4 regions of the Pseudomonas sp. FW507-12TSA genome follow, and region 2 is predicted to be linked to each of the others. Evidence: predicted binding sites of a transcription regulator. Region 2 holds the regulator's gene; each other region holds the start of a gene.
The links. The regulator FliA, encoded in region 2, starts transcription of late flagellar genes. The targets are predictions, from matches to a motif close to CTAAAGTTTNNNNNNNNNNNGCCGNTAA.
Positions count from the first base shown of each region.

Region 1: a site for FliA is predicted at 4,571-4,598, ahead of AC3WK8_RS07340 (methyl-accepting chemotaxis protein). Genes of this name have one in related genera too.
Region 3: a site for FliA is predicted at 4,039-4,066, ahead of flgM (flagellar biosynthesis anti-sigma factor FlgM). Genes of this name have one in related genera too.
Region 4: a site for FliA is predicted at 3,011-3,038, ahead of AC3WK8_RS03645 (flagellar protein MotY). Genes of this name have one in related genera too.

Region 1 covers NZ_JBYSWT010000005.1:227,353-235,160, reverse strand. Annotated here, with positions in the region: gene pvdQ (bifunctional acylase PvdQ) at 1-318, opposite strand, end outside; gene AC3WK8_RS07370 (fe2+ zn2+ uptake regulation protein) at 619-999, shown strand; gene AC3WK8_RS07365 (hypothetical protein) at 1,014-1,202, opposite strand; gene AC3WK8_RS07360 (hypothetical protein) at 1,374-1,505, shown strand; gene AC3WK8_RS07355 (LysR family transcriptional regulator) at 1,561-2,526, opposite strand; gene AC3WK8_RS07350 (aldo/keto reductase) at 2,645-3,640, shown strand; gene AC3WK8_RS07345 (hypothetical protein) at 3,695-4,225, opposite strand; gene AC3WK8_RS07340 (methyl-accepting chemotaxis protein) at 4,667-6,661, shown strand; gene AC3WK8_RS07335 (SRPBCC family protein) at 6,739-7,194, shown strand; gene AC3WK8_RS07330 (copper resistance system multicopper oxidase) at 7,349-7,808, shown strand, end outside.
Region 2 covers NZ_JBYSWT010000009.1:141,900-149,707, forward strand. Annotated here, with positions in the region: gene flhA (flagellar biosynthesis protein FlhA) at 1-75, shown strand, start outside; gene flhF (flagellar biosynthesis GTPase FlhF) at 87-1,409, shown strand; gene fleN (flagellar synthesis regulator FleN) at 1,528-2,358, shown strand; gene fliA (RNA polymerase sigma factor FliA) at 2,355-3,095, shown strand; gene AC3WK8_RS11315 (chemotaxis response regulator CheY) at 3,262-3,633, shown strand; gene AC3WK8_RS11320 (protein phosphatase CheZ) at 3,664-4,452, shown strand; gene AC3WK8_RS11325 (chemotaxis protein CheA) at 4,465-6,759, shown strand; gene AC3WK8_RS11330 (protein-glutamate methylesterase/protein-glutamine glutaminase) at 6,807-7,808, shown strand, end outside.
Region 3 covers NZ_JBYSWT010000037.1:70,231-78,038, forward strand. Annotated here, with positions in the region: gene AC3WK8_RS27680 (glutamine synthetase family protein) at 1-816, shown strand, start outside; gene AC3WK8_RS27685 (MFS transporter) at 886-2,256, shown strand; gene AC3WK8_RS27690 (flagellar brake protein) at 2,324-3,070, opposite strand; gene AC3WK8_RS27695 (flagella synthesis protein FlgN) at 3,167-3,634, opposite strand; gene flgM (flagellar biosynthesis anti-sigma factor FlgM) at 3,683-4,000, opposite strand; gene flgA (flagellar basal body P-ring formation chaperone FlgA) at 4,152-4,913, opposite strand; gene AC3WK8_RS27710 (chemotaxis protein CheV) at 4,989-5,921, shown strand; gene cheR (protein-glutamate O-methyltransferase CheR) at 5,965-6,792, shown strand; gene flgB (flagellar basal body rod protein FlgB) at 7,035-7,442, shown strand; gene flgC (flagellar basal body rod protein FlgC) at 7,446-7,808, shown strand, end outside.
Region 4 covers NZ_JBYSWT010000002.1:317,221-325,028, reverse strand. Annotated here, with positions in the region: gene AC3WK8_RS03655 (hypothetical protein) at 1-406, opposite strand, end outside; gene AC3WK8_RS03650 (argininosuccinate synthase) at 686-1,903, opposite strand; gene AC3WK8_RS03645 (flagellar protein MotY) at 2,033-2,947, opposite strand; gene pyrC (dihydroorotase) at 3,105-4,151, shown strand; gene rnt (ribonuclease T) at 4,148-4,816, shown strand; gene AC3WK8_RS03630 (peroxiredoxin) at 4,877-5,479, opposite strand; gene AC3WK8_RS03625 (bacterioferritin-associated ferredoxin) at 5,804-6,022, shown strand; gene bfr (bacterioferritin) at 6,226-6,699, shown strand; gene grxD (Grx4 family monothiol glutaredoxin) at 6,828-7,169, opposite strand; gene AC3WK8_RS03610 (molybdopterin oxidoreductase family protein) at 7,266-7,808, opposite strand, start outside.

The DNA.
Region 1 (7,808 bases), on a different contig from region 2:
CCAACTGAAAAACACGTCGCTGCCCAAGTTGTCCCGCTGCTCCAGGGTCTGGCCCTCGGGACCGAAGTAGCGTGAGCGCTGGCCGTTGACCGTCAGCACTTCACTGGCCAGCAGGCACAGGTTGTCCTGGGCGTAGGCATAACCGATGCCATAGCCCAGGCCTCGCTCATCGGTTGCACGGATATGCGGTACGCCGAAGCTGGTGCGGCGAATTTCGGCACGGGTCTGCTCCGGCTGGGCCAGCGCCTGGGCGCCGCAACTGAAACTCAGAAACAGGGCTGCAAGGCAAACGTTCGATAACTGCCTGGAAATGATCACGCCGACTCCTGATACGAAAACACAGAACCAGGACTGGAGGGCTGCAAGGAATTGGCAAGATCGCCAGCCTGGGTATCCGGCCGCGCACGAGGGAACCGGCGCCTGCCTGCCATACAGACGAAATCGATGAAAAAAAATTAACCGGCGCAGAGCCCGCCAGCTGGGACCATCACATGTCAGCGACTTGATACCGACAAATTTTCTACATCCAGAGACTCATGATTTGTCGTGCTCGTTCGTCTAGTTACTAGAGCACCCATCATTCTTTTCCTGATCAGGCTCTGATTAAGGAGTTTCTGCATGTACAACCAGCAACTGCCAATGGACGGCAATATCGTGAACAGAACGCCCTCCCTCGACGCCGGCGCCAGCGTCTTCGGCAAGCAAGTCGAGCGCAACAGCAACGACCGGATCAAGCAGATGCTCAAGAGCTTCGGCCTGCGTACCAGCCTGATTCGCCTGAAAGTCATCGACGCCTTGCTGGTAGCGGCCCAGAGCGACCGCTCCCTGGGGGTACGAGGCATCCACAGCCAACTGCTGGAGCTGGATATCCCGTTATCGTTCCTCAGTGTGCGCGAAGTGTTGAAGCGCTTGTGCAGCGAAGGGGTCATCACCCTCAATGCAGACAAGAGCTACAGCCTGCATCAACAGGCTGCAGCGGTACTGGACGGCCTGGCCTGAGGCCGTCCACGGGCTCAGGGCTTGACCTTGCGCCGCATCACGCCGTTGAGCACCACGACGATGACCGCCACGGCGATGGCGATGTACTGGAAGGTCTTTTCATCGATGACGCCGCTGTTCTGCAGGTAGGAAAGGCCAAGCATGATTCCCAGGACCGCCAGGGAAATCAGAATCGAATATTTCAAACGTTGTGATTGAGTCATTGCGGGAATCCTGAAGCTGAAATTGTATCCGCCGTGTATCGAGGCCGATGCCAAGCACATACCCGGATTCGGGGATGCGCGCGGCGAATCGGGGTCATATGTTACAGGCGCAAAGGAGTTTTTTCTTCCTGGTTGCCCTGTCGTGTTCCCCGAGTCCTTGAGGATTGATAAATGTTCCGTCGAATCACCCTGTTGATTCCCCTGCTGGCCATGCTGACCCTGTCAGGCTGCATCATCATGCCCCGCGATGGCTGGCATCACCGCTACCATGACGGCGGCCCGGGCTACTACTACCACCGTTGAGCGACTGCCAGCGCCGAGCCATCCGGCCAGTCCACCGGCCACCACGCATCGCCCACTAGCCACGCCCGCCCTGTCGCGGGCGTTTTGCTGCCTGGGCCCGGCCTTGATTGCGACCACGGATGAGTTCGTCCTGCCGGGCGAACAGCTCCACCAGCCAGTCGACGAACACCCGTATGCGAGTCGAAAGGTGGCGCTGGGGCGGATACAACGCTGTCAACGGCAAGGGCGGTGGCGCATGTTCCGCCAGCACCTCTTGCAAGACACCGGCCTGCAGTTGCCGGGCGGCATGGTAGTACGGGGTCTGGATCAAGCCGTAGCCCGCTTCGCAGGCCGCCAGGTAGCCATCGGCACTGTTGACGGCGACCTGCTTGGGCAGGTTGATCTCATGCAGCTCACCGTCCACCAGGAACTCCAGGCCATAGCGTTTGCCGGAAACCGCCGAGAAGTACTCCACCATCCGATGTCCCTGCAACTGCGCCACGGAGGTCGGAACACCTTGCTCGCGCAAATAGCCGGGGCTGGCGCAAGTCACCTGGGCCATCTGCGCCAGAGGGCGCGCCACCAGGCTTTCGTCCAGTAGCGGACCGCCACGCAAGGCACAGTCCACGCCCTCGCGAATCAGGTCCACCGGGCGGTCATTGAGACCGATCTCCAGTTCGAGCAAGGGATAGCGCGCGGAGAACTCCGGCAGCGCCGGCATCACGATCAGGTGGCCGATACCGGCCGGCATGTCGATCCGCAAGGTGCCCCGGGGATTGTGCCGCCCCTGGGAAAAGGCCGCCTCGGCCTCCTCCAGATCTGCCAGCAGGCGTATGCAACGCTGGTAATAAGCGGCTCCGTCCAGGGTCGGGCTGACCTGGCGGGTGGTGCGGTGCAGCAACTGCACTCCCAGGTGCGCCTCCAACTGCTTGATCAGGATGGTCACCGAGGCCCTGGGCAGTTGCAGGCTATCGGCCGCCCGGGCAAAACCGCCAAGCTCGACGATCCGGGTGAACACGCGCATGGCGTTGAAACGATCCATGGAAAACGCTCTTTATTATTTGGAATATCTTAATAGTGCTAGCGTTTTTAGCCGGTTTATCGCTGTTTTGTCGAGTAGCACAATGAGCGCCTCCCCACTACCACTGGAGTAGCCAGCGATGCACACTCGACAACTGGGCCACAACGGCCCGCAGGTTTCCGCCATTGGCCTGGGCTGCATGGGCATGAGCGATTTCTACACCACCGGCAGCGATTCCCGGGAGTCGATCGCCACCCTGCACCGGGCGCTGGACTTGGGCGTGACCCTGCTGGACACCGCCGACATGTACGGCCCCCACAGCAATGAAGAACTGATCGGCCAGGCCATTCGCGGCAAGCGCGAACAAGTGGTGCTGGCCAGCAAGTTCGGCATTGTCCGTGACCCCGCCAATGCCTCGGCCCGTGGCGTCGATGGTCGCCCGGAGTATGTGCGCGCCGCCATCGATGGCAGCCTGCGACGCCTGGGCGTGGATACCCTGGACCTCTACTACCAGCACCGGGTCGACCCACAGGTGCCGATCGAGGAAACCGTCGGCGCCATGGCCGAACTGGTCAAGGCCGGCAAGGTGCGCTACCTGGGCTTGAGCGAAGCCTCGGCGGCGACCCTGGAACGGGCGCACAAGGTCCACCCCATCAGCGCCCTGCAAAGCGAATACTCATTGTGGAGCCGCGACCCCGAGGAAAACGGCTGCCTTGCCACCTGCCAGCGCCTGGGCATCGCTTTCGTTCCCTACAGCCCGCTGGGCCGGGGGTTTCTCACCGGCGCCCTGAAGAGCCCGGACGACTTCGCCGCCGATGATTACCGGCGTTTCAACCCGCGTTTCCAGGGAGAGAACTTCCAGCGCAACCTGCGCCTGGTGGAACAGGTGCAGCAGCTGGCAATACAGAAGGAGGTCAGCGCTGGGCAACTGGCCCTGGCCTGGGTCCTGGCCCAGGGCGAATACCTGATACCCATCCCCGGCACCAAGCAGCGGCGCTATCTGGAGGAGAACGTAGCGGCCCTGGACGTGCGCCTGAGCGCCGATGACCTGGCGCCGCTGGACCGCATCTTCAGCTCGCAAGCCACCGCCGGCACTCGCTACAGCGAAGAGGTGCTGGCCCTGCTGGACCGCTGAAACGACAAGGCCGGGGTCGCTGGAAAGCGCCCCGGCCCTTTTGCGAAACCCGGCTCAGGCCTTGGCGGAGGTGGCGCCGTCTTTGTTGGGTACCGTGGTGCCGTTGCCCTTGCCGTAGTTCTGCAGGCTCTGCAGGACGTAGATGGCCTTCTTGTACTCGGGAATCAGGTAGTTGGCGTACTTGTTGCCCTTGAGGTTGTTGTTCTGGATATCGTCGATCTTCATCGCGAAGTATTCCAGGGCGTTGAAAGGCTCCTCGGGGTTTTTCGGGATGCCGAAACGGTCGAACTTGTCACCGGCATTGAGCAGGTTCAGCGCAGTGACATCGGAGATCAGGCCGTTGTTCTTGAGGAAAGTGCTCATGCCACCCAAGGACTTGATGGTGACATTCGTCGGATCGAAGCCCTTGATCTGCTTGTGCAGCTTCAACTGATCCATCTTGCGCACGTCGAGCACGGTAGCGTTCTGCCCCACCATGGTCAGGATCTGGCGCACCTTGGCGCTCTGCGGGGCTTTCTTGACGTCGCCGCCTCCCTGCAACAGGCCTGCCTTGCTGCTCCAGCCGCCAACGTATCCGATTGCCATACTGCAACTCCTGTAGTCCGGCTTGTCGATTCCCCTGTCCTGCCATCATGGAACCTTCGTAAAGCTCCGGGCAGACCTCTGAAACAGGTCGCAAGCCATGGTGAAACATCTGAATGGGGGCAAGTATCAACGCCGAAACAATTCGCGCCAACGAATTATTTCGGAAATTTACATTTTTTATACATTTCCGACAAATTCGCCAAAAGCCCCTGATTTAAAGGGCCTGGCCTCTATTCAAGGCTACTCTCGGAGCATTTTTGCGGTCCTTGCCGGTTACCGCTCCCCACGTCGCTGGCACTTAGGCAAACTCCTTGCAAACAAAATCGATTTTTCTGGACGAACGTCCTAAAGAGCGCATGTCCAGCGCCGATACCTTCTTAATGCCCTGCATAAGGCGCAGCTCTCCCAAAGAATAAGAAACGCTCGGTAAGGACAGGTCCCATGCCCGCTTTGCGCACGATTCAAGCCCGCTACACGCTCTTTCTGGTCCTGTTCATAGCCGTGATGCTGGTACTCACGGTGTTGGGTATCGGCCAGCTGGTGGCCCCCAAGTTGCGTCATACCGAAGAACAGGTCGCCCTGGACCGCATCGCCGAAGTGGCGCAACGCATCCAGGGTGAACTGAACAAGGTCCAGGCACAGCAACGCAGCATTACCCAGACCGTCGCCCTGCTCGACAGCGACAGCATCGACCGGGTCTTGCCGGGACTGGTGGACCAGTATGGAGAGCAGAAGGTCTTCGGCGGTGGCATCTGGCCCCTGCCCGGCCAGCGCACTCCAGGGCGCGCCAAGCACAGTACCTTCTGGCACCGCGATGCCTCGGGCCAGCTCAAGGTCAATACCTTCTGGAACAGCGACGCGGCGCCCAACTACTACGACCAGCCCTGGTACAAGGGCGGCATGCGGACCGCCCCGGGCCAATGCGCCTGGGCCGCCGCCTACAAGGACGATGCCAGCGCCGAACCGCGTACCAACTGCGCCATGGCCATCAGCCAAGACGGCGTGCCCTATGGCGTGGCCACCATCGACGTGACCCTGGGCTTCTTCAATGACCTGGTGGCCGCCCAGGAAAAGACCCTGGGCGCGCAGATGCTGATCGTCGAGGCCGACGGCAAGATCATCAGCAACAGTTCGCGGATCAATGGCCCCATCGTCCTGAAGAACATCGCCGAACTGGCCAGCAGCTCGGCCTTCGTCGCCCAGGTGCAGCAGGCCCTGGGCAATCGCGGCAGCGGCCTGCAGCGCCTGGAGTTCGACAACGCCGGGGAACCGAGCACCTTCTTCATGCAGCCTATCGAGGGCACCCCCTGGTTCCTCGCCAGCTCCCTGCCCAACCGCCTGATCACCGCCCAGCGCGACGACGTGCTGAGCACCCTGGGCCTGCTGCAACTGCCCATGGTGATCCTGCTGGTGCTGCTGCAGGTCTATGCCATCGGCCAGCTGGTGCAGCGCATGAAGGCCCTCAAGGCCAACATCGACACCCTGGCCACCGGCGACGCCGACCTGACCCGGCGCATCACCATCCGCGCCGAGGATGAGCTGGGAGCCATCGGCCACTCGGTCAATCGATTCATCATCTATCTGCAGGACATGATCGGCGAGGTGACCCAGGCCACCGAGGCCATGGCCGGCAGCCTGCAACAACTGCAACGCACCAGCGAGCAAAGCGGACAGATCCTCGCCCGGCACGCCTCGGAAACCGACCAGACCGTCACCGCCATCACCCAGATGAGCTCCACCGCCGACAGCGTGGCGGCCAATGCCGCCGAAACCGCGGCATTCACCCAGCGCGCCAACGAGCATGCCGAGCGTTCGCGAGTGGTGGTGGGCGAAGCGTCCGGCAGCGTGATCGCCCTGATCGACGAAGTGGCCAGCGCCACCCACAAGGTCGAGGCCATGCAGCAAGATGCCCAGCGCATCACCGAGATCCTCGGGGTGATCGGCGCCATCGCCGGACAGACCAACCTGCTGGCGCTCAACGCCGCCATCGAGGCGGCCCGGGCCGGGGAGCAGGGTCGCGGCTTTGCCGTGGTGGCCGACGAAGTACGCGCCTTGGCCGCCCGTACCCAGGCCAGTACCTCGGAAATCAACGAGATGCTCACTCGCCTGACTCAGGGGGTCAGCTCCTCGGTCAGCGCCATGGAAAACACCCAGGCCAGCTGCCAGTCGGCGGCCGATGCCACTGCCCGGGTCAACTCGGGCCTGGATGAAATGGCCGGTTCGGTCAGCCAGATCAACAGCCTGAGCACCCAGATCGCCACCGCCGCCGAGCAACAGAGCGCGGTCACCGAGGAAATCAACCGCAGCATGGTGAGCATCCGACATATGGTCGAGGAACTGCTGCAAAGCGGCCAGGCCAGTGAACACAACACCCAGAGCCTGGTCCAGGCCAACCAGCGGGTCAGTGCCCTGATGGGTCGCTTCAAAGTCCGCTGAATGGTCGAGCGCACTCCCGCCCCAGCGCGGGAGTGCGACTATATTTGCAGCTCCGGCCACAAGGAGGTGCATGCATCATGGGCCAGCACCAGCCCCACCTGACGGGCGAATACATCAGCCAGCAGCGGTACATCGCCGCCAGCATCGATACGGTCTACTACTACCTTTCCCAACCCGACCGCTGGCACGAATGGCATCCCGGGTCCCTGCGTGCCGATACCGGCCTGGGCGGCTCGCTGCCGGCCGGCCACAGGTTCAGCGAAACCATCAACCTGCTGGGCTTGCAGGTGCACCTGAGCTGCCGGGTCCTGTACGCAGTGCTGCCCAGGGAGTTCAAGATAGTGTTCAGCTCCGCGCCCCTGGATGGCATCGTCCACTACCAGTTGCGCAAACAGGGCGACGGCACCCTGCTCAAGCACAGCCTGCAATACTCCACCGACCTCAATCTCGGCGGCTTGCGCTCGCGCATGGAGCGTTGTTGCGAGCAGGCCCTGGACAACCTCAAGCGCCTCCTCGAAGCAGCGCCTGGCTGATCTAGCGCCTGGGCCCGGATACCGCCGACGGTCGGGCCCAACACCCCATCAGCCACGCTGACAAATCTGTAACCTGAACCTCAGTTGGCTGACAGCCAGCGCCGATTAGTCTCTGCCTGAACCTGAATCCCAGGACTGACAGGACTCACTCGGCATGCTTGGCAATCCAACACGACGCAGCTTGATCAAGGGCATGGGCATCGTCGGCGCACTGGCCGGCAGCGGCCTCTGGCACTCCCCCGCCTGGCCCCGGGCCAACCCTGGCCTGCCCCAGGAAATACGCGGTCGACAGTTCGACCTGCACATCGGCCAGACGCCGGTGAACTTCAGCGGTACCCCGCGCACCGCGATGACCATCAATGGCGGCCTGCCCGGCCCGCTGCTGCGCTGGCGCGAAGGCGATACAGTGAGCATCCGCGTGAGCAACCGCCTGGAGGAAGACACCTCGATCCACTGGCACGGCATCCTCCTGCCGGCCAACATGGACGGCGTGCCCGGCCTGAGTTTCGCCGGCATCGCCCCGGGCAGCGTCTACGAGTACCGCTTCCAGGTCCGCCAGCACGGCACCTATTGGTACCACAGCCATTCCGGGCTGCAGGAGCAGGCCGGGGTCT
Region 2 (7,808 bases):
CATGTGCTGGCGTACCAGGAAATTCCCGACAACAAGCAAGTGACCATCGTTGCGACAGTAGGGCCCAACGGCTGAGGTAGTGGGTTATGCAAGTTAAGCGTTTTTTCGCCGCCGATATGCGTCAGGCCATGAAACTGGTTCGTGATGAGTTGGGGGCCGAGGCTGCCATCATCGGCAACCGCCGGATCGCCGGTGGCGTCGAGCTGACGGCGGCCCTGGATTACAAGTTATCGGCCTTGTCGCCACGGATTCCGAACATGGAGCTCGAAGACGAGCTGCGCAAGACCCAGTCGCGGATCGTTACCGCCCAGGCCGAGCTGAGCCTGCGGGGCGAAGGCGACACTGCCTCGATCAGCAATCGCCAGTTGTTCGCCGGCCTGCCGTTGACGGCAGCCGAGCCCTTGATCGAGCCAACCCTGACCGAGCGCCCGCGCCCGGCTCCGGCCCCAGTCGCGCCGGCGGTGGACAACCGTGCCCTGGACTCCATGCGCTCCGAGCTCAACGGCTTGCGCGAGCTGCTGGAAGTACAGCTCGGTTCCCTGGCCTGGAGCCAGTTGCAGGGCAGTCGTCCCGAACAGGCCAACCTCTGGCGCCGCCTGCAGCGCATCGGCTTGTCCGGCCCCCTGGCTCGCGACCTGCTGGCCCTGATCACCGATATCGACGAGCCACGCCAGGCCTGGCGCATGCTCCTGGCGCACCTGGCGCGAATGATCCTGACGCCGGAAGTCGAGCCCCTGGAAGAGGGCGGGGTGATTGCCATGGTCGGCCCTGCCGGCATGGGCAAGACCACCACCCTGGCCAAGCTGGCGGCTCGCTACGTGCTCAAGTACGGCGCGCAGAACATTGCGCTGGTGAGCATGGACAGCTACCGCATCGGTGCCCAGGAGCAGCTCAAGACCCTGGGGCGGATCCTCAATGTCTCGGTGACCCATGTCGATCCTGGCCAGTCCCTGGCCCAGGCCCTGGAGCCGCTGCTGCGCAAGCGCGTGGTGCTGATCGATACCGCCGGCCTGCAGGCCAGCGATCCGGCGTTGCGCATGCAGCTTGAAAGCCTGGCCGGTCGCGGGATCCGCGCGAAGAATTACCTGGTGCTGGCCACCACCAGCCAGAAGCAGGTGCTGACCGCCGCCTACCACAGCTACAAGCGCTGTGGGCTGGCCGGCTGCATCCTGACTAAACTGGATGAAACAGCCAGCCTTGGCGAGGTGTTGAGCCTGGCCATCAGTCATGAATTGCCGGTTGCCTATCTGACCGATGGCCCGCGGATTCCTGACGACCTGCACCTGCCGCGTCGGCACCAACTGGTGAGCCGCGCCGTGAGCGTGCAGATGCAGGAAGAACCCAGCGAAGAAGCCATGGCCGATATGTTCGCTGACCTGTACCACAACCCGGCCAAGCGGGTCGGCTGAGGTACTCATGAATAGATTGCAGTGTATCTACATCGATGGTCTGCCAGGCATTGTTCTCACGGTGAACACGCAGCCAGTTATGTGGCCCCGTCTAAGTAAGACAAGGTAAAGAAAGAACATGGGCAGCATGCATCCCGTACAGGTGATCGCGGTGACCGGCGGCAAAGGTGGCGTCGGCAAGACTAATGTGTCAGTGAACTTGTCCCTGGCTCTGGCTGAGCTCGGTCGACGGGTCTTGCTGCTGGATGCCGACCTGGGATTGGCCAATGTCGATGTCCTCTTGGGCCTGACCCCCAAACGCACCCTGGCCGATGTCATCGAAGGGCGCTGCGAGCTGCGCGACGTGCTGCTCCAGGGGCCGGGTGGCATCCGCATCGTTCCGGCCGCCTCGGGCACCCAGAGCATGGTGCACCTGAGCCCCGCCCAGCATGCCGGCCTGATCCAGGCCTTCAGCGACATCGGCGACAACCTCGATGTGCTGGTGATCGACACCGCTGCGGGTATTGGTGACTCGGTAGTCAGTTTTGTCCGCGCGGCCCAGGAAGTGCTGCTGGTGGTCTGCGACGAACCCACTTCGATCACCGACGCCTACGCGCTGATCAAGCTGCTCAACCGCGACTACGGCATGAACCGCTTCCGGGTCCTGGCCAACATGGCCCAGAGTCCCCAGGAAGGGCGCAACCTGTTTGCAAAGTTGACCAAGGTCACTGATCGCTTCCTGGACGTGGCCTTACAATATGTCGGCGCAGTTCCCTACGACGAAAGCGTGCGCAAGGCCGTGCAAAAGCAGCGTGCGGTCTATGAAGCCTTTCCTCGCTCGAAGTGTGCATTGGCGTTCAAGGCCATCGCACAGAAAGTCGATACCTGGCCGTTGCCGGCGAACCCACGCGGGCACCTGGAATTCTTTGTCGAGCGGCTAGTGCATCAAACAGCGGGACCGGTGCTATGACTGCCAGTGGCTACAACCTCTACAAGAAGTCGGCGCGTGACAGCCAATACGAACTGATCGAGCGCTATGCGCCCCTGGTCAAGCGTATCGCCTATCACTTGCTGGCGCGGTTGCCGGCCAGTGTCCAGGTAGAGGACCTGATCCAGGCCGGGATGATCGGTTTGCTCGAAGTATCGACCAAGTACGACGCGAGCAAGGGCGCGAGTTTCGAGACTTACGCGGGTATCCGTATCCGTGGCGCGATGCTCGACGAGGTTCGTAAAGGCGACTGGGCACCGCGTTCGGTGCACCGTAATACGCGCATGGTCAGTGATGCCATTCGCGCAATTGAAGCTAAAACCGGTCGTGACGCTAAAGATCACGAGGTTGCGGCCGAACTTCAATTGAGTCTCGACGATTATTACGGGATTTTGAACGACACCCTGGGCAGCCGGCTGTTCAGTTTCGACGACCTGTTGCAGGACGGCGAACATGAAGGGCTGCACGAGGATGGCGCCAGTGCTCATCTCGAGCCGTCACGGGACCTGGAGGATGAACGCTTCCAGGCCGCGTTGGCGGATGCGATTGCCAATTTGCCGGAGCGCGAGCGACTGGTGTTGGCGCTGTACTACGACGAAGAGCTGAACCTCAAGGAAATCGGTGAGGTCCTGGGGGTCAGCGAATCGCGGGTCAGCCAGTTACACAGCCAGTGCGCGGCCCGCTTGCGGGGGCGTTTGGGGGAGTGGCGAGCGCGCTGACAGGCAGTGTGGGGACACTGCGCCCAAGACCGGTCAGGCCTTGCGCCTTGCCGGTTTTGCAGTATGTGCTCCATGCAGTCGTTGCGTGTTATGCCGGATTGATTGAATGGCGCGTCCAGGAACTGGATGCGTTTAAGACTGCTTGGAGGTCGAATTGGACAAGAACATGAAAATCCTCATCGTTGATGATTTCTCAACGATGCGGCGGATCATAAAAAACCTGTTGCGTGATCTGGGTTTCACCAACACGGTCGAGGCCGACGATGGCACTACCGCCATTCCGGTACTCAACAGCGGGAGCATCGACTTTCTGGTAACGGACTGGAACATGCCGGGCATGACCGGTATCGATCTGCTGCGCCACGTGCGCGCCGATGAAAAGCTCAAGCACCTGCCGGTATTGATGGTGACTGCCGAAGCCAAGCGCGAGCAGATCATCGAAGCCGCCCAGGCCGGCGTTAACGGCTATGTCGTCAAACCATTCACGGCCCAGGCGCTGAAAGAGAAGATCGAGAAGATCTTCGAACGCATCGGTTGAGATGCGTAGCCATTGCGCCACGGGGGAGCTATGGAGCATAACGAATCTTCACTGGGCGACTTTGAGTCGACCCTGAAAAAACATGCGCTGGAACTGGTCGAGAGTCTGGAGAAGGGCAGGTTCGGCGAAGCCGTGCAACTGATCCATGAGCTCAATCAGACCCGTGACCGCGGCCTGTACCAGGAAGTGGGCAAGCTCACCCGCGAGCTGCATAGCGCGATCGTCAATTTCCAGATTGACCCGCATATGCCGCAAGCCGAGGAAGTTTCACAGATCACGGATGCCACCGAGCGCCTGTCCTATGTGGTCCGGCTGACGGAAGCCGCAGCCAACCGCACCATGGACCTGGTGGAGAGCAGCACCCCGCTGGTCAACGGCCTGAGCGCTGAAGCCCAGGCCTTGAGCGTGGACTGGGGCCGCTTCATGCGGCGCGAGGTCGGTGCCGAGGAGTTTCGCGAACTGGCGCGGCGGGTCGACGGTTTTCTGACTCGTAGCGAGCAGGAGACCCGTACCATCTCCGGCCACCTCAACGACATTCTGCTGGCGCAGGATTACCAGGACCTCACCGGCCAGGTGATCAAGCGCGTGACCCAGTTGGTCACGGAAGTCGAAAGCAATCTGCTCAAACTCGTCTTGATGGCCAGCCAGGTCGATCGTTTCGCTGGTATCGAACATGACCGCGCATCGATCCTGGCGGAAAAAGATCCGCAAAAACATCTCGCCAAGGGTGAAGGTCCGCAGATTCATGCCGATAAACGGGAAGACGTCATGTCCGGTCAGGACGATGTTGACGATTTGCTTTCCAGCCTTGGATTCTAGGAGCACCCATTAATGAGCTTCGGCGCCGATGAAGAGATCCTTCAGGATTTCCTGGTTGAGGCCGGCGAGATTCTAGAGCAACTGTCCGAACAATTGGTCGAGCTGGAAAGCCGGCCAGATGATGCGGATCTGCTCAACGCAATTTTTCGCGGTTTTCACACTGTTAAAGGGGGCGCCGGCTTCCTCCAGCTCAATGAGCTGGTGGAGTGCTGCCATATCGCCGAGAACGTTTTCGACATCCTGCGCAAGGGTGAGAGACGAGTCGACTCGGAACTGATGGACGTGGTGCTCGAGGCTCTGGACACGGTGAACAGCATGTTCGGCCAGGTCCGCGAGCGTACCGAGATCACTCATGCGACACCTGAATTGCTATCCGCCCTGGCGCGCCTGGCCGAACCGGCCGGTGCGCAGCCCGCTCCTGCCCCCGTGGAAGAGGTGGTCGAGGCCGTGGCGGAACCCGAGCCCGAGCCGCAAGCGCCGGCGGGCGATATTACCGACAACGAATTCGAACTGTTGCTCGACTCGCTGAGCGCCGCCAAGGCCGATGCCGATGCCGCGCCCGCCGCCGTATCTGCCGCCGAGGGTGAGCCTGCCGGCGACGAGATCACCGACGCCGAGTTCGAGTCCCTGCTGGACCAGTTGCACGGCAAGGGCCAGTTCGCCCCCGATGCGCTCGCTCCCGCCGCGGCCGATGCCGAGGGTGGCGCCGCTGCCGGCGGCGATGAGATCACCGACGACGAGTTCGAAGCACTGCTGGACCAGTTGCATGGCAAGGGCAATTTCGCCGTTGACGCACTGGAATCGGCGGTAGCTGCCGCACCTGCCGCCGCTGCGCCAGATGCAGCTGCGGCTGGCAGCGACCTGATCACCGATCACGAATTCGAATCCCTGCTCGATGAGCTGCACGGCAAGGGCAAGTTCTCCGACACGCCAGGCACTGCCCAGCCAGCGGCCACGGTCGCTGCGGCTCCTGCCGTGGCGGCACCGGCGGCTGCCAGTGCCGCGGTGGCCAAGCCTGCGGCAGCCAAGCCGGCCGCCGCTGCCAAGCCTGAGGCCAAGGTCGAGGCGCCAAAACCCGCCGCGGCTCCTGCTCCGGCCCGCGCGCCAGCCGCAGCAGCCGAGAAGCCGGCCAGCGAAGCGGAAACCACGGTGCGCGTGGACACTGCGCGCCTGGATGAAATCATGAACATGGTGGGCGAGCTGGTACTGGTGCGTAACCGCCTGGTGCGCCTGGGGCTCAACAGCGGCGACGAAGCCATGTCCAAGGCGGTGTCGAACCTCGATGTGGTCACCGCCGACTTGCAGACCGCGGTGATGAAGACCCGCATGCAGCCGATCAAGAAGGTCTTCGGGCGCTTCCCGCGCCTGGTTCGCGACCTGGCCCGGCAGCTCAAGAAAGAGATCAACCTGGAGCTGGTGGGGGAAGAAACCGACCTCGACAAGAACCTGGTGGAGGCCCTGGCCGACCCGTTGGTGCACTTGGTGCGCAACGCGGTGGACCACGGTATCGAATCTCCGGAAGAACGCGAGGAATCGGGCAAGTCGCGCCAGGGCAAGGTGGTGTTGGCCGCCGAGCAGGAAGGCGACCACATCCTGTTGTCGATCTCCGATGACGGCAAGGGCATGGATCCCAATGTCCTGCGCGCCATCGCGGTCAAGCGCGGGGTGATGGACAAGGACGCCGCCGATCGCCTGAGCGATACCGAGTGCTACAACCTGATCTTCGCCCCCGGGTTCTCCACCAAGACCGAGATCTCCGATGTCTCCGGTCGCGGTGTGGGCATGGACGTGGTCAAAACCAAGATTTCCCAGCTCAATGGCTCGATCAACATCTATTCGACCAAGGGCCAGGGTTCGAAGATCGTGATCAAGGTGCCGCTGACCCTGGCGATCATGCCGACGCTGATGGTCATGCTCGGCAACCAGGCGTTCGCCTTCCCGTTGGTCAACGTCAACGAAATCTTCCACCTCGACCTGTCGCGCACCAACGTGGTGGACGGCCAGGAAGTGGTGATCGTGCGGGACAAGGCCTTGCCCTTGTTCTACCTCAAACGCTGGCTGGTCAGTTCCGCCGCTCATGAAGAGCAGCGCGAGGGCCACGTAGTGATCCTTTCGGTGGGCACCCAGCGGATCGGCTTTGTCGTCGACCAGTTGGTGGGCCAGGAAGAAGTGGTCATCAAGCCCTTGGGCAAAATGCTCCAGGGGACCCCGGGCATGTCCGGCGCCACCATTACCGGTGACGGTCGCATCGCGCTGATCCTCGATGTTCCGAGCATGCTCAAGCGTTACGCCGCACGGCGTATTTGATTCGGTGGGGAGGGGCGCTTGGCCTCGCCCCACCTAACGGAGTGTTTATGGCAGTCAAAGTCCTGGTGGTGGACGATTCGGGTTTTTTCCGCCGCCGCGTCTCGGAAATTCTTTCAGCGGATTCGAGCATCCAGGTCGTCGGTACCGCGACCAATGGTAAAGAGGCGATCGATCAGGCCCTGGCCCTCAAGCCGGACGTGATCACCATGGACTACGAGATGCCGATGATGGATGGCATCACCGCAGTGCGGCACATCATGCAGCGCTGCCCGACCCCGGTCCTGATGTTCTCTTCCCTGACCCATGAAGGCGCGCGGGTGACCCTCGATGCGCTGGACGCCGGGGCGGTGGATTTCCTGCCGAAGAATTTCGAGGACATCTCGCGCAACCCCGAGAAGGTCAAGCAACTGTTGTGCGAGAAGGTCCACAGCATCTCGCGCAGCAACCGGCGCTTCAGCAGCTACAGTGCCCCGGCACCGCAAAGCAGCGCGCCGACTCCGGCCACCTCGAGCTTCGCCAGCAGCCGTCCGGCCGCATCGGCCCCGGCCCCGGTTCCGAGCCGTGCCCCGGCGCCCGCCGCGAGCCCGGCAGCGCCTGCGCCCAAGCGCAAGGCCTACAAGCTGGTGGCCATCGGTACTTCCACCGGCGGCCCGGTGGCGTTGCAGCGGGTACTGACCCAGCTGCCGGCCAACTTCCCGGCGCCGATCGTGCTGATCCAGCACATGCCGGCGGCCTTCACCAAGGCTTTCGCCGAGCGCCTGGACAAGCTTTGCAAGATCAGCGTCAAGGAGGCCGAGGACGGCGACATCCTGCGCCCAGGTCTGGCGCTGCTGGCCCCTGGCGGCAAGCAGATGATGGTCGACGGCCGTGGCGCGGTGAAGATCCTGCCTGGCGACGAGCGCTTGAACTACAAGCCGTGCGTGGACATCACCTTCGGCTCTGCAGCCAAGTCCTACAACGATAAAGTCCTGGCGGTGGTGCTCACCGGCATGGGCGCCGACGGTCGTGAGGGCGCGCGCCTGCTCAAGCAGGGCGGCAGCGCGGTGTGG
Region 3 (7,808 bases), on a different contig from region 2:
CGACCCTTCTTCAAGGAAGTCTACGAGTGCATGGCGGCCCTGGGCCTGCCTCGCGATACCTTCATGCACGAGATGGGCGTCAGCCAATTCGAGATCAACCTGTTGCATGGCGATCCGCTGCTGCTGGCGGACCAGACCTTCCTGTTCAAGCACCTGCTCAAGGAGGTGGCGCTCAAGCATGGCTTGATCGTGGTCTGCATGGCCAAGCCGCTGGCTCATACCCCTGGCAGCTCCATGCACATCCATCAGAGCCTGGTGGAGATTGGTAGCGGGCGTAACGTTTTCAGTGACGAGTCTGGGCAGCCCACGGCACTGTTCCACCACTTCATCGGTGGCTTGCAGGCCGGGATGGCGGATTTCACGGCACTGTTCGCGCCCAATGTGAACTCCTACCAGCGCCTGTGCCATCCCTACGCTTCGCCGAACAATGCCTGCTGGTCCCACGACAATCGCGCCGCGGGGCTGCGAATTCCCGCCAGTTCGCCGGTGGCGCGGCGGGTCGAGAACCGCTTGCCGGGGGCGGATGCCAACCCTTACCTGGCCATTGCCGCCAGCCTGGCAGCAGGTTTGCATGGTATCGAGAACGAGCTGGCGCCAACGGCTGCCATCCAGGGGGAATTCGAAGTACCGGATAACCTGTCCCTGCCTTGTACCTTGCATGCGGCGCTGGAGCGCCTCAAGCGCAGCCAGTTGGCCAGGGAACTGTTCGGCAGCGAGTTCATCGAAGGCTACATCGCTTCGAAAACCATGGAGTTGACCAGCTTCTTCGATGAAATCACTCCCTGGGAACGGCGTGTACTAGCGGCCCAGGCTTAACCAACGTCGCTGGCCGGGCCCTCGTCCCGAGGGTCCGGAACCTCATTCAAGGAGCCGCCCGGAACGCCGATGCGCCAGATCTGGAAATCTTTTCGCGCGCTGTATTTCGCCTCGCTGATGATGTTGATCGGCTCGGGCCTGCTCAGTACCTACCTGGCCTTGCGCCTGGCGGCCGACCATGTCGACGGCCTGTGGGTCGGGGCGCTCATGGCGGCCAACTACTTCGGCCTGGTCTTGGGGGGCAAGCTGGGGCACCGGCTGATCGCCAGGGTCGGGCATATCCGGGCCTATGCCACCTGTGCCGGCATCGTCGGCGCGGCGGTGCTCGGCCATGGGCTGGTGAACTGGCTGCCAGCCTGGCTGGTGCTGCGGATGATCGTCGGCCTGGGGATGATGTGCCAGTACATGGTCATCGAAAGCTGGCTCAATGAGCAGGCCGATGCCAAGCAGCGTGGCGTGGTCTTCAGCGGTTACATGATCGCGTCCTACCTGGGGCTGGTCCTGGGGCAACTGATCCTGGTCCTGCATCCGGCCCTGGGGCTGGAGCTGCTGATGCTGGTGGCGCTGTGCTTCGCGCTGTGCCTGGTGCCGGTGGCGATGACCCGGCGCATCCACCCGGCGCCCCTGCGTCCGGCGCCGATGGAGCCGCGCTTCTTCATCAAGCGGGTACCGCAGTCCCTGAGCACGGTACTTGGCTCGGGGCTGATCGTCGGTTCGTTCTACGGCCTGGCGCCGCTCTATGCCTCGCAACAGGGCTTGAGCACCGAGCAGGTAGGCCTGTTCATGGGGAGCTGCATCTTTGCCGGCCTGGTCGTGCAGTGGCCCCTGGGCTGGCTGTCCGATCGCTTCGACCGGGCCTTGCTGATTCGCTGCTTCGCCCTGTTCCTGGCGGTGATGGCCTTGCCGTTGGCGATCTTGCCCACGGTGCCTTTGGAAGTGTTGTTCATCCTGGGTTTTTTCTGTTCGCTGATGCAGTTCTGTCTCTATCCGCTGGCCGTGGCGTTTTCCAACGACCACGTGGAGGGCGATCGACGGGTGTCGCTGACGGCGATGCTGCTGGTTACCTATGGCGTGGGAGCGAGCATCGGGCCGTTGGCGGCCGGCGTGCTGATGAAGCTGTTCGGCAGCCAGATGCTCTATGCCTTCTTCTGTTTCTTTGCCGTGGTACTGGTCTGGCGGATCCGGCCTAAGGCCGTGACCAACCTGCACCAGGTCGACGATGCGCCGCTGCATCACGTGGCGATGCCGGACAGCATGTCCAGTTCGCCGCTGGTGGCGGCCCTCGACCCGCGGGTGGACGAGCAGGTGGTGCAGGATCAGATGCAGGTCGCTCCTGCGACGGATACCGTGCCGCCCACGTCGCCTGAATCCGGGGCAGGCGACGAGGAGCCCGTTGGCGAAGCGCGTGATGGCGAGCCGCTGGGCGAAGCCAGGCCTTAGCGCTCGAGATGAAAAAAAACGGGCAGTTGCCGCAAGGCACTGCCCGTTTTTCATGGATCCTCGGCGATCACATATCGTCTTTGTCGAAGCGCCGTGCTTCGCGCTGCAACTGATAGACGAAGCGCTCAACCTGGCGCTGCACCAGGCCGCTCATGTTGTGGAAGCGTACGCCGGCGAAAGTGGTGTCGATCCTTTCTTCGTAGTGCAGGTAACGCAGTTCCACCGGTGCGGTCATGCTGCCGAAGGGCAGGGCGGCGATGAAGCGCTCATAGACCTGGCCCAGTTGCAGGCGGGCGGAGATCTCGCCGTCGAAGCGCAGCTTGCAGCCGGTGGCGGAGATGTCCAGCAGCTTGCCGGTCAGGGGCGACTTGAGCTTGTCGCCGCCCAGCTCGATATCCACCAGCTGTGCCAGTTTAAGGGCGGCGCGGAAGGCATTGCGGCGTTGGTGGTAGACCACTTCGTCCGGCAGGGTGGTGCGGTAGCAGCGGCCGCCACCAGACTCGTCCAGGGTCGGCAAGCCGTTGCTTTCCCAGGCGATGCGTACGCCTTCGTGGAAGCCTTCGACACGGAATGCTTCGCCGGCGAGCAAGAAGCGTTCGCCATCGCGGGGAATCATTTCGTCGAGCGCGAGCGTATTGCTCTCGCGGTCCACTTCCACCACGTAACTCTGGAAGCGCTGGCTGCGCTCATGGAAAGTGATGATCAGCGGATCGTGGCTTTCTTGCAGCAAACGCAGGTTGGAAGAGATCTCCAACGGGGTGGTTAGCACCTTGGGTGGCTGCGGAGCATCTTCCGCGTTTGATGCTGTGAACACGGTTCATCAATCTCCAGACAAAATACAACTACACGCAGGAGCTAGCATTTTGCCAGCATGTTTCGCGGCTTGGTAGCACGCGCTCATTTTTGCGGCCTAAGCCTGACTGAGTGGGCGTTGCTTCGCAAGCATCGAGGTGGAGCCGCGGGCGTCGTAGAGGGCTGGAGGTTCGCCGCCATTGAGGATCTTCAACTGGTTGGCGGTGGTGGCCTGCTGGATCTGGATCGAGCGGCCGTTGAGCTCGTTGGCGGCCTGGCATTCAGCTAGGAGCTGGACCAGCAGGTCGCCTTGCTCGAGCAATTGCGCGCCCAGGCTGGAGTGGCTGGCCAGTTGTGCAAGGCCTTCGCGATTGGCGGGCAGGCCAAGACTGTCCAGGAGCTGGGTACGGGTGCGGCCATGCTGTTCCAGCAAGACGATCAGGGCCTGTTTCTGCGCCAGGATCTCCTCCAGCAACGGCATGTCGCGGCCGTGCAGGGCGATGGATTCGGCCCGGAGCAGCTCCAGCAATTGTTGAGCTGGAGCAAGGTCATCGGTGATCAGTTGCAGTAGGTTGGTATCGTGCATGGCTGGCCTTGGGGATTAAGCGTCCAAAAGCCTGGCGCAAGCCTGTGGCTAGCGCTGGGCTTCGAAATTGAGCAGTTTGCTGGCTACACGGTTGCTGTCGACTTGGTAGCTGCCATCGGCGATAGCTTGTTTCAGTGCTGCCACCCGGGCTTTGTCGGCAACAGGCTGGTCGCGCAGCTTGTCAGTGATTCGTTGCAACTGTTGAGCCTCATTGCTGAGGTGTACCGATTCCCCGCTTTTGCTGGTCTCGGCTGTGCTTACCTGGGCTACGGGCTTGCCGGCATCACCGGTTTCCTTGCTGGCGCTGGTACGCGTACTGCCTGTCAGTGGGGAGGAGCTGTTCAAACGGCTGAAGTCGATGACCATGATGAGTAAAACCTCTGGGTATTTGGACGCTTGCCATGTTCTCGGCCATACCCTGGAAAACTTTAGGCTCAATTGTCGACAAGCCAAGGCAGGTATCTGCGACCCGTTATCGGTCACAGTTTAGGGAACGGGAGGGGCGAGCGCCAGTGATCTACATGGCCACTTCCACCTGGCCCGGCGCGGTGACGCGAGCCTTGATCACCCGTTGCGAATTCAGGTTCTTGACCCTGATCTGCTCGCTCATGCCGCCGTTGGACAAGGCTTCGCCGGGCATTCGTACATTCAAGGAGCCGCTGCGTGCAGAGATCACCACCTGATCGCCCTTGCGCACCACCTCGGCCTGCTCCAGATGAACCAGGGTGACGAGTTGATCGGCGACCATTGGTCGGACAAGTTTCTGACCAATGGCCTGGTCGACCGAGGTCAGGTAGCCCTGTCCGTTCTGGCTGATATCCCGTTCGCGTAGTACCACATCCTTTGGCTCGATGATGGACGATCGTTTGAGAGGGCGGGCGCTGGTGACCACCTCGCGGAACAACTTGACCTGCGCCGGCACGAAAACCGACCAGGGCGAGCTGCCTTCGCAGCGGACCTTGACCGTCACACGCCCCAGGGGTTGGGCCGGGCTTTCCAGGCTGGCTGTCAATTCCTTGTCGCAGGCAGGCATGTGCATCCGTGGATCCAGCTGCTTGACCTCGATCTCATAGCGTCCTTCGGTTTGACTGGTTGCCAGGTAGTCTTCTACCGTGAATTCAAGAAACCCTTGAGTGACGCCGATAAGTAGATCAGGCAGGGTGACCGAATCAGCAATGGCAGGGCCGCCAGGGTTTAAAATGCACAGCATCGCAAGGGCGCAGAGCACTCTGCGGCCAGGTGATGTCAGGCGTCGAAAAAATGTCGTTTTGGCGTTCATAACAGTTAAAAAGCAAGCGCCGTGCCGTTTAGCAATGAGCGTGCGTCGGATCTTAAAGCTTTGGGGAGTCTGGGCATGGCTGGTGTAATGGATTCGGTAAACCAGCGCACGCAATTGGTTGGGCAGAATCGCCTGGAGCTGCTGCTGTTCCGTCTGGACGGTGGGCAACTCTACGGGATCAACGTATTCAAGGTGCGCGAGGTGCTGCAATGCCCGAAGCTGACCTTGATGCCCAAATCCAGTCCTGTGGTGTGCGGTGTCGCGAATATTCGAGGGGCGACCATTCCGATCCTGGATCTGGCAATGGCCACTGGGTCTGGCGGGTTGCAGGATCAGAGCAATCCGTTCGTCATCATCACTGAGTACAACACCAAGACCCAGGGATTCCTGGTGCGCTCGGTGGAACGCATCGTCAACATGAACTGGGAAGAGATCCATCCGCCACCCAAGGGCACCGGGCGCGATCACTACCTCACGGCAGTGACCCGGGTGGATAACCAGCTGGTCGAAATCATCGATGTGGAGAAGATCCTGGCGGAAGTCGCGCCAACTTCCGAATCGATCTCGGCAGGCGTGGTGGATGTCGAGACCCAGCACAAGGCCATTTCCCTGCGGGTGCTGACCGTCGACGATTCGTCGGTGGCGCGCAAGCAGGTCACTCGCTGCCTGCAGACAGTGGGCGTGGAAGTGGTGGCGTTGAACGACGGTCGGCAGGCGCTGGACTACCTGCGCAAGCTGGTCGACGAAGGCAAGAAGCCGGAAGAGGAATTCCTCATGATGATTTCCGACATCGAGATGCCTGAAATGGACGGCTACACCCTAACGGCCGAGATACGTAACGATCCACGCATGCAAAAGCTGCACATCATCCTGCATACTTCGTTGTCAGGGGTGTTCAATCAGGCGATGGTGAAGAAGGTCGGTGCCGATGACTTCCTTGCCAAGTTCCGCCCTGATGACCTGGCTTCCCGGGTAGTCGACCGGATCAAAGCAGCAGACCACAGCTGAGGGCAGTGGCCCTTGGTGGACCTAGATCTAAGAGGCGGCAGCATTGTCTACGGGTAATTTGGATTTTGAACAGTTCCGGGTCTTCCTGGAAAAAGCCTGTGGTATTTTGCTCGGGGAAAACAAGCAATATCTGGTCTCGAGCCGTCTCAACAAACTGATGGAGCAGCAAGGTATAAAAACCTTGGGCGAGCTGGTTCAGCGGATCCAGACCCAGCCACGCGGCGGTTTGCGCGAGATGGTAGTGGATGCCATGACGACCAACGAGACCTTGTGGTTCCGCGACACCTACCCATTCGAGGTGTTGAAGAACAAAGTGCTTCCCGAGGCGATCAAGGCCAATCCCAACCAGCGCTTGCGGATCTGGTCCGCGGCTTGTTCCTCGGGACAGGAGCCTTACTCGTTGTCGATGTCCATCGACGAGTTCGAGCGTACCAACATGGGCCAGTTGAAGATGGGCGCGCAGATCGTCGCAACCGATCTGTCCGGGACCATGCTCAACAACTGCAAGACCGGTGAATACGACAGCCTGGCCATTGGTCGCGGCCTGTCAGCCGATCGTCTGCAGCGTTATTTCGACCCCAAGGGGCCGGGGCGCTGGGTGGTCAAGTCGCCGATCAAGAACCGCGTTGAGTTCCGCTCGTTCAACCTGCTGGACAGCTATGCCAGCCTGGGCAAGTTCGACATCGTGTTCTGCCGCAACGTCCTGATCTACTTCTCGGCGGAAGTGAAGAAGGACATCCTGATGCGCATCCACAGCACCCTGAAACCGGGCGGTTACCTGTTCCTGGGGGCGTCCGAGGCGCTCAACGGCTTGCCGGATCATTACCAGATGGTCCAGTGCAACCCGGGAATCATCTACCAGGCCAAGTAACCTGGATTGATCGCTATGCCAAAGGAGGCCCTCGGGCCTCCTTTTTCATGTTCGTCATTTATGCCGAGATGGCAGGGTGATTGCCGCTTTGCCGGCGCTGCGCGGAAAACCATTGCCGCTTTTCTGGCATTTGCCGCCTTGCCGTTATCGCGAGGGCCTTGATTTACGGGGTTTTCAAGGTTGGCACGCGGATTGCTAGTTTCAAATCAACGTAAAATCAGGTCACCCAAAGGTTTCCCGACATGAGCATCAGCTTCGATAAAGCGCTCGGTATTCACGAACAGGCTCTGGGCTTTCGCGCCAAGCGGGCCGAAGTATTGGCCAACAACATCTCCAACGCCGACACCCCGAACTACAAGGCTCGGGACCTGGACTTTTCCGCCGTGCTCGCCGAGCAGAGCGAAAAGATCAACAAGGGGACGTTCGGCCTGAACCTGACCAATAACCGGCATATTGAAGCGCAAGGCGTGAGCGCTGGCGACGAGTCGCTGCAATATCGCACGCCAATGCAACCTTCGATCGACCAGAACACCGTGGACGCCCAGCTCGAGCAGTCGAACTATGCGCAGAACGCGGTGGAATTCCAGGCCAGCTTCACGCTGCTCAACAGCAAATTCAAAGGGCTGGTGGCAGCCCTGCGCGGAGAGTAATCCATGTCCCTCGCCAGTGTTTTCAATATTGCCGGTAGTGGCATGAGCGCCCAGACCACCCGTCTGAACACCGTCGCCAGTAACATCGCCAACGCCGAGAGCGTGTCGTCGAGCATCGACCAGACCTACCGCGCCCGGCATCCGGTGTTCGCCACCATGTTCCAGAACGCCCAGGGCGGTGATCGTGGTTCGCTGTTCCAGAGTCAGGACGCTGCCGGGCAGGGCGTACAAGTGTTGGGCGTGGTCGAGGACCAGAGCAACCTCGAGGCGCGCTACGAGCCCAATCATCCGGCAGCCGATGCCAAGGGCTATGTCTACTACCCCAACGTCAATGTGGTGGAAGAGATGGCCGACATGATTTCCGCC
Region 4 (7,808 bases), on a different contig from region 2:
TGGCGTGGTAGCGCCCCTTGGGATTCTTGTATGAGAAAGCGTGGCAGGTCTTGAGGCGGGTATCGGGGTCGGTGGATTTATAGACGTAGGCAGTTACATGCTGCTTGCCCTTGAACGGCTCAATGCCACCTATGTGCCAAAGACTTTTCTTCAGGTAGAGGTCAGTGTTGGCGATGCTGTTGTAGCCATTGGTGATGGATTCACTCGCCGAAAGGCTGAGGGTCTGGCGAATGGTCGTATTTTCTCCATCGGTGGACTTGGTCTCGAGCTGCACTTCGGTAATGGCATCCCAGGTGTTGCATTCCTCATCGCCACAGACATAAACCGCCGCCAGCGCATGGCTGGAAAGCACAGCCAGGCCCAGCGTCGAGGCCAGGGGAAACAGGTAGGATCTGAGCGTTTTCATTGGAGTCCCTCCCAATAGGAACTTGATAGGCGCAACGGTGAGTTAGGGTCTGGCCCTTACCCTGTACCGACGGCCTATTGGTAGCCAGGGGCAGGTACCGCTAACGACCTTATTCCCGCCCGTGTGGCGCTACCACGCGGAACCGCTTCCCCGACAAGCCGCCTGGTGTCCCCGAGCATTTGCCGGCCCCATGCAAAACGCCGCTGGTCTCACAATGAGCCAGCGGCGTTTTGGGTACGACGGTGTGCCTATGGCGGCCTGTCACGACCGCTCAGGGATTCAGAGCATGCTCCGGCCCTTGTTGGCGGCGATGCGCATGCGCAACGCATTGAGCTTGATGAAGCCTGCCGCGTCCGCCTGGTTATAGGCGCCGCCATCTTCTTCGAAGGTGGCGATGTTGGCGTCGAACAGCGAATCGTCGGACTTGCGGCCAGTGACGATGACGTTGCCCTTGTACAGCTTCAGGCGTACCACACCGTTCACGCTGGCCTGGGAGGCGTCGATCATCTGTTGCAGCATCAAGCGCTCCGGGCTCCACCAGTAACCGGTGTAGATCAGGCTGGCGTACTTGGGCATCAGCTCGTCCTTGAGGTGCGCCACTTCACGGTCCAGGGTGATGGACTCGATGGCACGGTGGGCCTTGAGCATGATGGTGCCGCCAGGAGTCTCGTAGCAGCCACGGGACTTCATGCCTACGTAGCGGTTCTCGACGATGTCCAGGCGACCGATGCCGTTCTCGCCGCCGATGCGGTTCAGGGTCGCCAGCACGGTGGCCGGGCTCATCTCGACGCCATCGATGGCGACGATGTCGCCGTTGCGGTAGGTCAGCTCGATGTAGGTCGGGGTATTGGGGGCCTTCTCCGGGGAGACGGTCCAGCGCCACATGTCTTCTTCGTGCTCGGTCCAGGTATCTTCCAGCACACCGCCTTCATAGGAGATGTGCAGCAGGTTGGCGTCCATGGAATACGGGGACTTCTTCTTGCCATGGCGCTCGATCGGGATGGCGTGCTTCTCGGCGTAGTCCATCAGCTTCTCGCGGGACAGCAGGTCCCATTCGCGCCAAGGGGCGATCACCTTCACGCCGGGCTTCAAGGCATAGGCGCCGAGTTCGAAACGCACCTGGTCGTTGCCCTTGCCGGTAGCGCCGTGGGAGATGGCGTCGGCGCCGGTCTCGTTGGCGATCTCGATCAGGCGCTTGGCGATCAGCGGACGGGCGATGGAGGTACCCAGCAGGTACTCGCCTTCATAGACGGTATTGGCGCGGAACATCGGGAAGACGAAGTCACGCACGAATTCTTCGCGCAGATCGTCGATATAGATCTCTTTGACACCCATGGCTTGTGCCTTGGCGCGGGCCGGTTCGACCTCCTCGCCCTGGCCCAGGTCAGCAGTGAAAGTCACTACTTCACAGTTGTAGGTATCCTGCAGCCACTTGAGGATCACCGAAGTGTCCAGGCCGCCCGAATACGCGAGAACGACCTTCTTAACGTCCGCCATGCCATCACTCCACGGGGTTGTACGGAAAGCCGTCGAGTCTACCGGTCAATGCGGATAATTTACAGAGGGGCGACAGCTTATGACGCCCAGGCGACAAAATATGTCAGGCGGGCGACGATGAAAACCGGGTCAGGAAGTGGCCGCAGCCCCCGCCTCGGAGGCCGCCTGGGGCGCCGGGGCAGGTTTCTCGGCGGGGGCGACCCGTTCCAGATGCACGTTGACCCGACGATTCTTGGCCCGGTTGGCGGCATTGGTATTGGGTGCCAATGGATAGCGTTCACCATGGAAACGCACGACGATCTGGTTTTCGGCCAGGCCATTGGCCTTGAAGAACTCCATCACCGCCAGGGCCCGGCGCCGCGACAGGTCACGGTTGGTCAGGCGATTGCCGCTGTTGTCCGAGTGGCCATCGAGCTCAATGTGATTGACCGTCGGGTCGGCCTTGATGAAGTCCACCATGACCTGCAGCTTGGCCTTGGCCCGGGCATCGAGTTCGATACCACCTCCAGGGAAACCGATCTCGGCCTGCTTGATCTGGTCGTAGTTCATCGGCAGCAACTTGGTCATGCAGGTCTGATAGTCGCCATAGGCCTTGCTGAACTTCACCGGTAGCAGGCGAACCTCGGACACGCCGCCTTCGCGGGAGTAGTGACGGACCACCGGGCTGCGCCCTTCCAGCAAGCCGATGATCAGGCGGCCAGCCTGCATCTGGTTGCTGTTGAACAACACGCCATCGGTGCCCGCCTTGACCGCCCCGAGGCTGATGTCGCCACGGCCGGGCTGCCAAGGCGCGGCAGCCGCGAGCAGGGTCGCCGAGCCACCGGCCTGCATCGGGTTGAAACTCTTGAGGCGGAAGATCGCTTGTTCGCCGGCCCGGCGCACGAATTCACCAGAACCGAAATCGGTCACCGGCTGGATCAAGCGGCATTCGAACTTGTCGCCTTCGACCGTCCACTCAATGCTCTCCAGGCGAGTCTGGAAAGTGAGAGCCATCGCGGGCAGGCTGGCAAACACACTGAGCAAGGCTAGATAACGCTGGCGCACGGGAGGCTCCACTGACGTGTACAACAGAAAAATCGACAGGCGTGAATACGCCATACCATCGGGCTATCGGTCGCTCTGAGCAAAACTTGATAGCGAGTGCCTGCAAGAGTCTTTTCCGGTAGCATTCCCCCCTAGTTTTACCCGCCTGGAACCTCCCATGTCCGACCGCCTGACCCTATTGCGTCCCGACGACTGGCATATCCATCTTCGCGATGGTGCCGTGTTGCCCAATACAGTCGCAGATGTCGCGCGCACCTTTGGCCGCGCGATCATCATGCCCAACCTGGTGCCTCCAGTGCGCAATGCCGCACAAGCCGACGCCTATCGCCAGCGCATCCTCGCCGCGCGCCCGGCCGGCAGCCGCTTCGAGCCGCTGATGGTGCTCTACCTCACCGACCGTACCCAGCCGGACGAGATCCGCGAAGCCAAGGCCAGCGGCTTCGTGCACGCCGCCAAGCTGTATCCGGCCGGCGCGACCACCAACTCGGACTCGGGGGTGACCAGCATCGACAAGATCTTCCCGGTACTCGAAGCCATGGCCGAAGTCGGCCTGCCGCTGCTGGTCCACGGTGAAGTGACCCACGGCGACATCGATGTCTTCGACCGCGAGAAGATCTTCATCGACGAACACATGCGGCGCGTGGTCGAACGCTTCCCGACACTGAAGGTGGTGTTCGAACACATCACCACCGCCGATGCAGTGCAGTTCGTCAAGGAAGCCCCGGCCAACGTCGGCGCCACCATCACCGCGCATCACCTGCTCTATAACCGCAACCACATGCTGGTAGGCGGGATTCGCCCGCACTTCTATTGCCTGCCGATCCTCAAGCGCAACGTCCACCAGCACGCCCTGCTGGATGCTGCTACCAGCGGTAGCGAGAAGTTCTTCCTCGGCACCGACTCCGCGCCTCACGCCCAGCATGCCAAGGAAGCCGCCTGCGGTTGTGCCGGCTGCTATACCGCGTTTGCCGCCATCGAGTTGTACGCCGAGGCCTTTGAACAACGCAATGCGCTGGACAAGCTGGAAGCCTTCGCCAGCCTCAATGGCCCACGCTTCTATGGCCTGCCGGCCAACACCGACCGTATCACCCTGGTTCGTGAAGAATGGACCGCCCCCGCCAGCCTGCCGTTCGGCGAGCTGACTGTCATTCCGCTGCGCGCCGGGGAAAAACTGCGCTGGCGCCTGCTGGAGGATCACTCGTGAGTGACGAACATTTCGACGATGAACAAGAAGGCAGCGGTGGCCCTCGCCACCCCATGGCCGCACGCTTTCGCGGCTACCTGCCAGTTGTCGTCGACGTAGAGACCGGCGGCTTCAACTGCGCCACCGACGCCCTGCTGGAAATCGCCGCCACTACCATCGGCATGGACGAAAAAGGCTTCGTGTTCCCCGAGCACACCTACTTCTTCCGGGTCGAGCCTTTCGAGGGAGCGAACATCGAGCCGGCGGCCCTGGAGTTCACCGGGATCAAGCTCGATCACCCCCTGCGCATGGCCGTCAGCGAAGAGACCGCCCTCACGGATATCTTCCGCGGGGTGCGCAAGGCCTTGAAGGCCAACGGTTGCAAGCGCGCGATCCTGGTCGGCCATAACAGCAGCTTCGACCTGGGCTTCCTCAACGCCGCCGTGGCGCGCCTGGACATGAAGCGCAACCCGTTCCATCCGTTCTCCAGCTTCGACACCGCCACCCTGGCGGGCCTGGCGTACGGTCAGACGGTACTGGCCAAGGCCTGCCAGAGCGCAGACATCGACTTCGACGGTCGCGAGGCACACTCGGCGCGCTACGACACCGAGAAGACCGCCGAGCTGTTTTGCGGCATTGTCAACCGCTGGAAGGAAATGGGCGGCTGGCAGGACTTCGACGACTGAAGATCCGCTGCATAAAAAAACCGGCCCTGAGGCCGGTTTTTTTATGCGAGATGCCAGGCCTTACAGCTTGCCGGCGTTCTCGGTCAGGTAGGCAGCAACGCCTTCTGGCGAAGCGGTCATGCCTTTGTCGCCTTTTTTCCAGTTGGCAGGGCAGACTTCGCCGTGCTCTTCGTGGAATTGCAGGGCATCGACCAGACGGATCAGCTCTTCCATGTTACGGCCCAGTGGCAGGTCGTTGACGATCTGCGAGCGAACCACGCCCTTGTCGTCGATCAGGAAGGCACCACGGAAAGCCACGCCGCCTTCGGACTCTACGTCGTAGGCCTTGGCGATTTCGTGCTTCATGTCGGCAGCCATGATGTATTGAACCTGACCGATGCCGCCGGCATTGATCGGGGTGTTACGCCAGGCGTTGTGGGTGAAGTGCGAGTCGATCGACACGGCGATCACTTCCACGTTGCGTGCCTTGAAGTCAGCCATGCGGTGGTCCAGAGCGATCAGCTCGGACGGGCAGACGAAGGTGAAGTCCAGCGGGTAGAAGAACACCAGGCCGTATTTGCCTTTGATGGCCGAGGACAGGGTGAAGCTGTCGACGATTTCGCCATTGCCGAGAACGGCCGGGACGGTGAAGTCAGGGGCTTGTTTGCCTACGAGAACGCTCATTGGATATCTCCTGGTGTGGACGTACTGATGGAAGAAGGGGACCGGCCTGGAGTCTGTCATTTTGATACGACAGCTGCATGTCCTGCCCCCGCTTCGCATGAACCGAGCATCATACACGGCGTTTTTAAGCTGTCCTTAGTGGTTTTTTCCCAAGCTGGCCCACAAGGCGAAAAATACCGCTTATCTGTCATTAACGGGAGCAAAAGCCATTCGTCACCCCGACGGAAAATCGCAGGAAATGCTGTCGAAACCACTTTGACAATCATTCTCGTTAACATTAAGATCCATCGCAATTGAGCCCTAACCAGCGACGGTTCTCATCTTATGTATGTCTGCCTCTGCACCGGTGTCACCGACGGCCAAATCCGCGAAGCGATCTACGAAGGTTGCTGCAGCTACCGTGAAGTGCGCCAGGCGACCGGCGTTGCCAGCCAATGTGGCAAATGTGCTTGCCTGGCCAAGCAGGTAGTCCGCGAGACGCTGACCGAATTGCAGACCGCCCAAGCAGCGATTCCCTATCCTGTGGAATTCAGCATCGCCTGATTTAAATACCCAGATTCAAGAACCGGACCTAGTGTCCGGTTTTTTTGTGCCTGCAATTCAATTGCTTAGGTGCAAAACGCGGAACACAAACATTCTTATTCCGATTAATTTTTATATATTATTCAATAACTTAGGTTTGACAGTAATCTATATGCGGCTCAGACTCTGCCCATGTTCAACTAATTAAAGGGCAGGACCCCATCATGAAAGGCGACATTACAGTCATCCAGCATCTCAATAAAATCCTTGCCAATGAACTGGTCGCGATCAATCAGTACTTCCTGCATGCCCGCATGTATGAAGATTGGGGCCTGAACAAGCTGGGCAAGCACGAGTACCACGAGTCCATCGACGAGATGAAGCATGCGGACAAGCTGATCAAGCGCATCCTCTTCCTCGAAGGCCTGCCCAACGTCCAGGACCTGGGCAAGCTGCACATCGGCGAACACACCAAGGAAATGCTCGAGTGCGACCTGCGCATCGAGCGTACCGGCCATGCCGACCTCAAGGCAGCGATCGCCCACTGTGAATCGGCCGGCGACTTCGGCAGCCGTGAACTGCTGGAAGATATTCTCGAATCCGAAGAAGAACATATCGACTGGCTGGAAACTCAACTAGGCCTGATCGATAAAGTTGGTATCGAGAACTATCTGCAATCGCAAATGGGTGACGAGTAACTTAACTCGTAATACTCCCGACAATAAAAAGCCCCGCTTCTTTCCAGAAGCGGGGCTTTTTGCATTACGTGGATATATTCACGCAATGCGCAGGAGCGAGTGCTCTCGCTCCTGCAAGGCAACCTGGATCAGGCTTCAGTCTTGGCTGCGGCTGCTTTCTCGGCAGCGGCCTTGATCAGGGTCTGCAGCTCACCGTTGGCGAACATCTCCGCCATGATGTCGCTGCCACCGACCAGCTCACCATCGACCCACAGTTGCGGGAAGGTTGGCCAGTTGGCGTACTTGGGCAGGTTGGCGCGAATTTCCGGGTTCTGCAGGATGTCCACGTAAGCGAACTTCTCGCCACAACCCATCACGGCCTGCGCGGCTTTCGCGGAGAAGCCACACTGTGGGGCATTCGGCGAGCCTTTCATGTAAAGCAGAATGGTGTTGTTGGCAATCTGCTCTTTAATAGTTTCGATGATATCCATGGAACACCTCGGCTGAACTTTCCGACTCTGTTGTCGGCACGGTGGCGCATTGTAACGGAATCCTGAGCGCGCTGCTTGGCCTCTCCGACAGACATCTCAGGCCGCCACTACCTTGACCGGCACGCCATTGAGCGCCGCATTCCCCGACAATGCATCCAGATGGCGCTCATCGGTCAAGTCATTGGCGCTGCAGCCTGGTTGTCCGCTGGCGATCTCCATCTGCACACCCGGGCGGGCGTGCCCCCAGCCGTGGGGCAGGCTCACGACTCCCGGCATCATATCGGCGCTGGCCAGTACCTCGACCTCCACCGTGCCAACCCGGGAACTGATGCGTACTCGCTGGCCATCGCGCAAGCCACGCTGGGTCAAGTCTTGCGGATGCATCAGCAATTGATGGCGCGGCTTGCCTTTGACTAGGCGATGATAATTGTGCATCCAGGAATTGTTGCTGCGCACATGCCGCCGCCCGATCAGCAGCAGCTCATCCACCTGCGGTACAGGCTGTGCGGCAAAACGTTGCAGGTCTGCCATGATCGCCGCTGGCGCTGCCTGGATCCGTCGGTTCTCGGTCTTCAGGCGTTGCGCCAGGTTCGGCTGCAATGGCCCCAGGTCGATGCCGTGGGGATGCAGGTCCAGGGT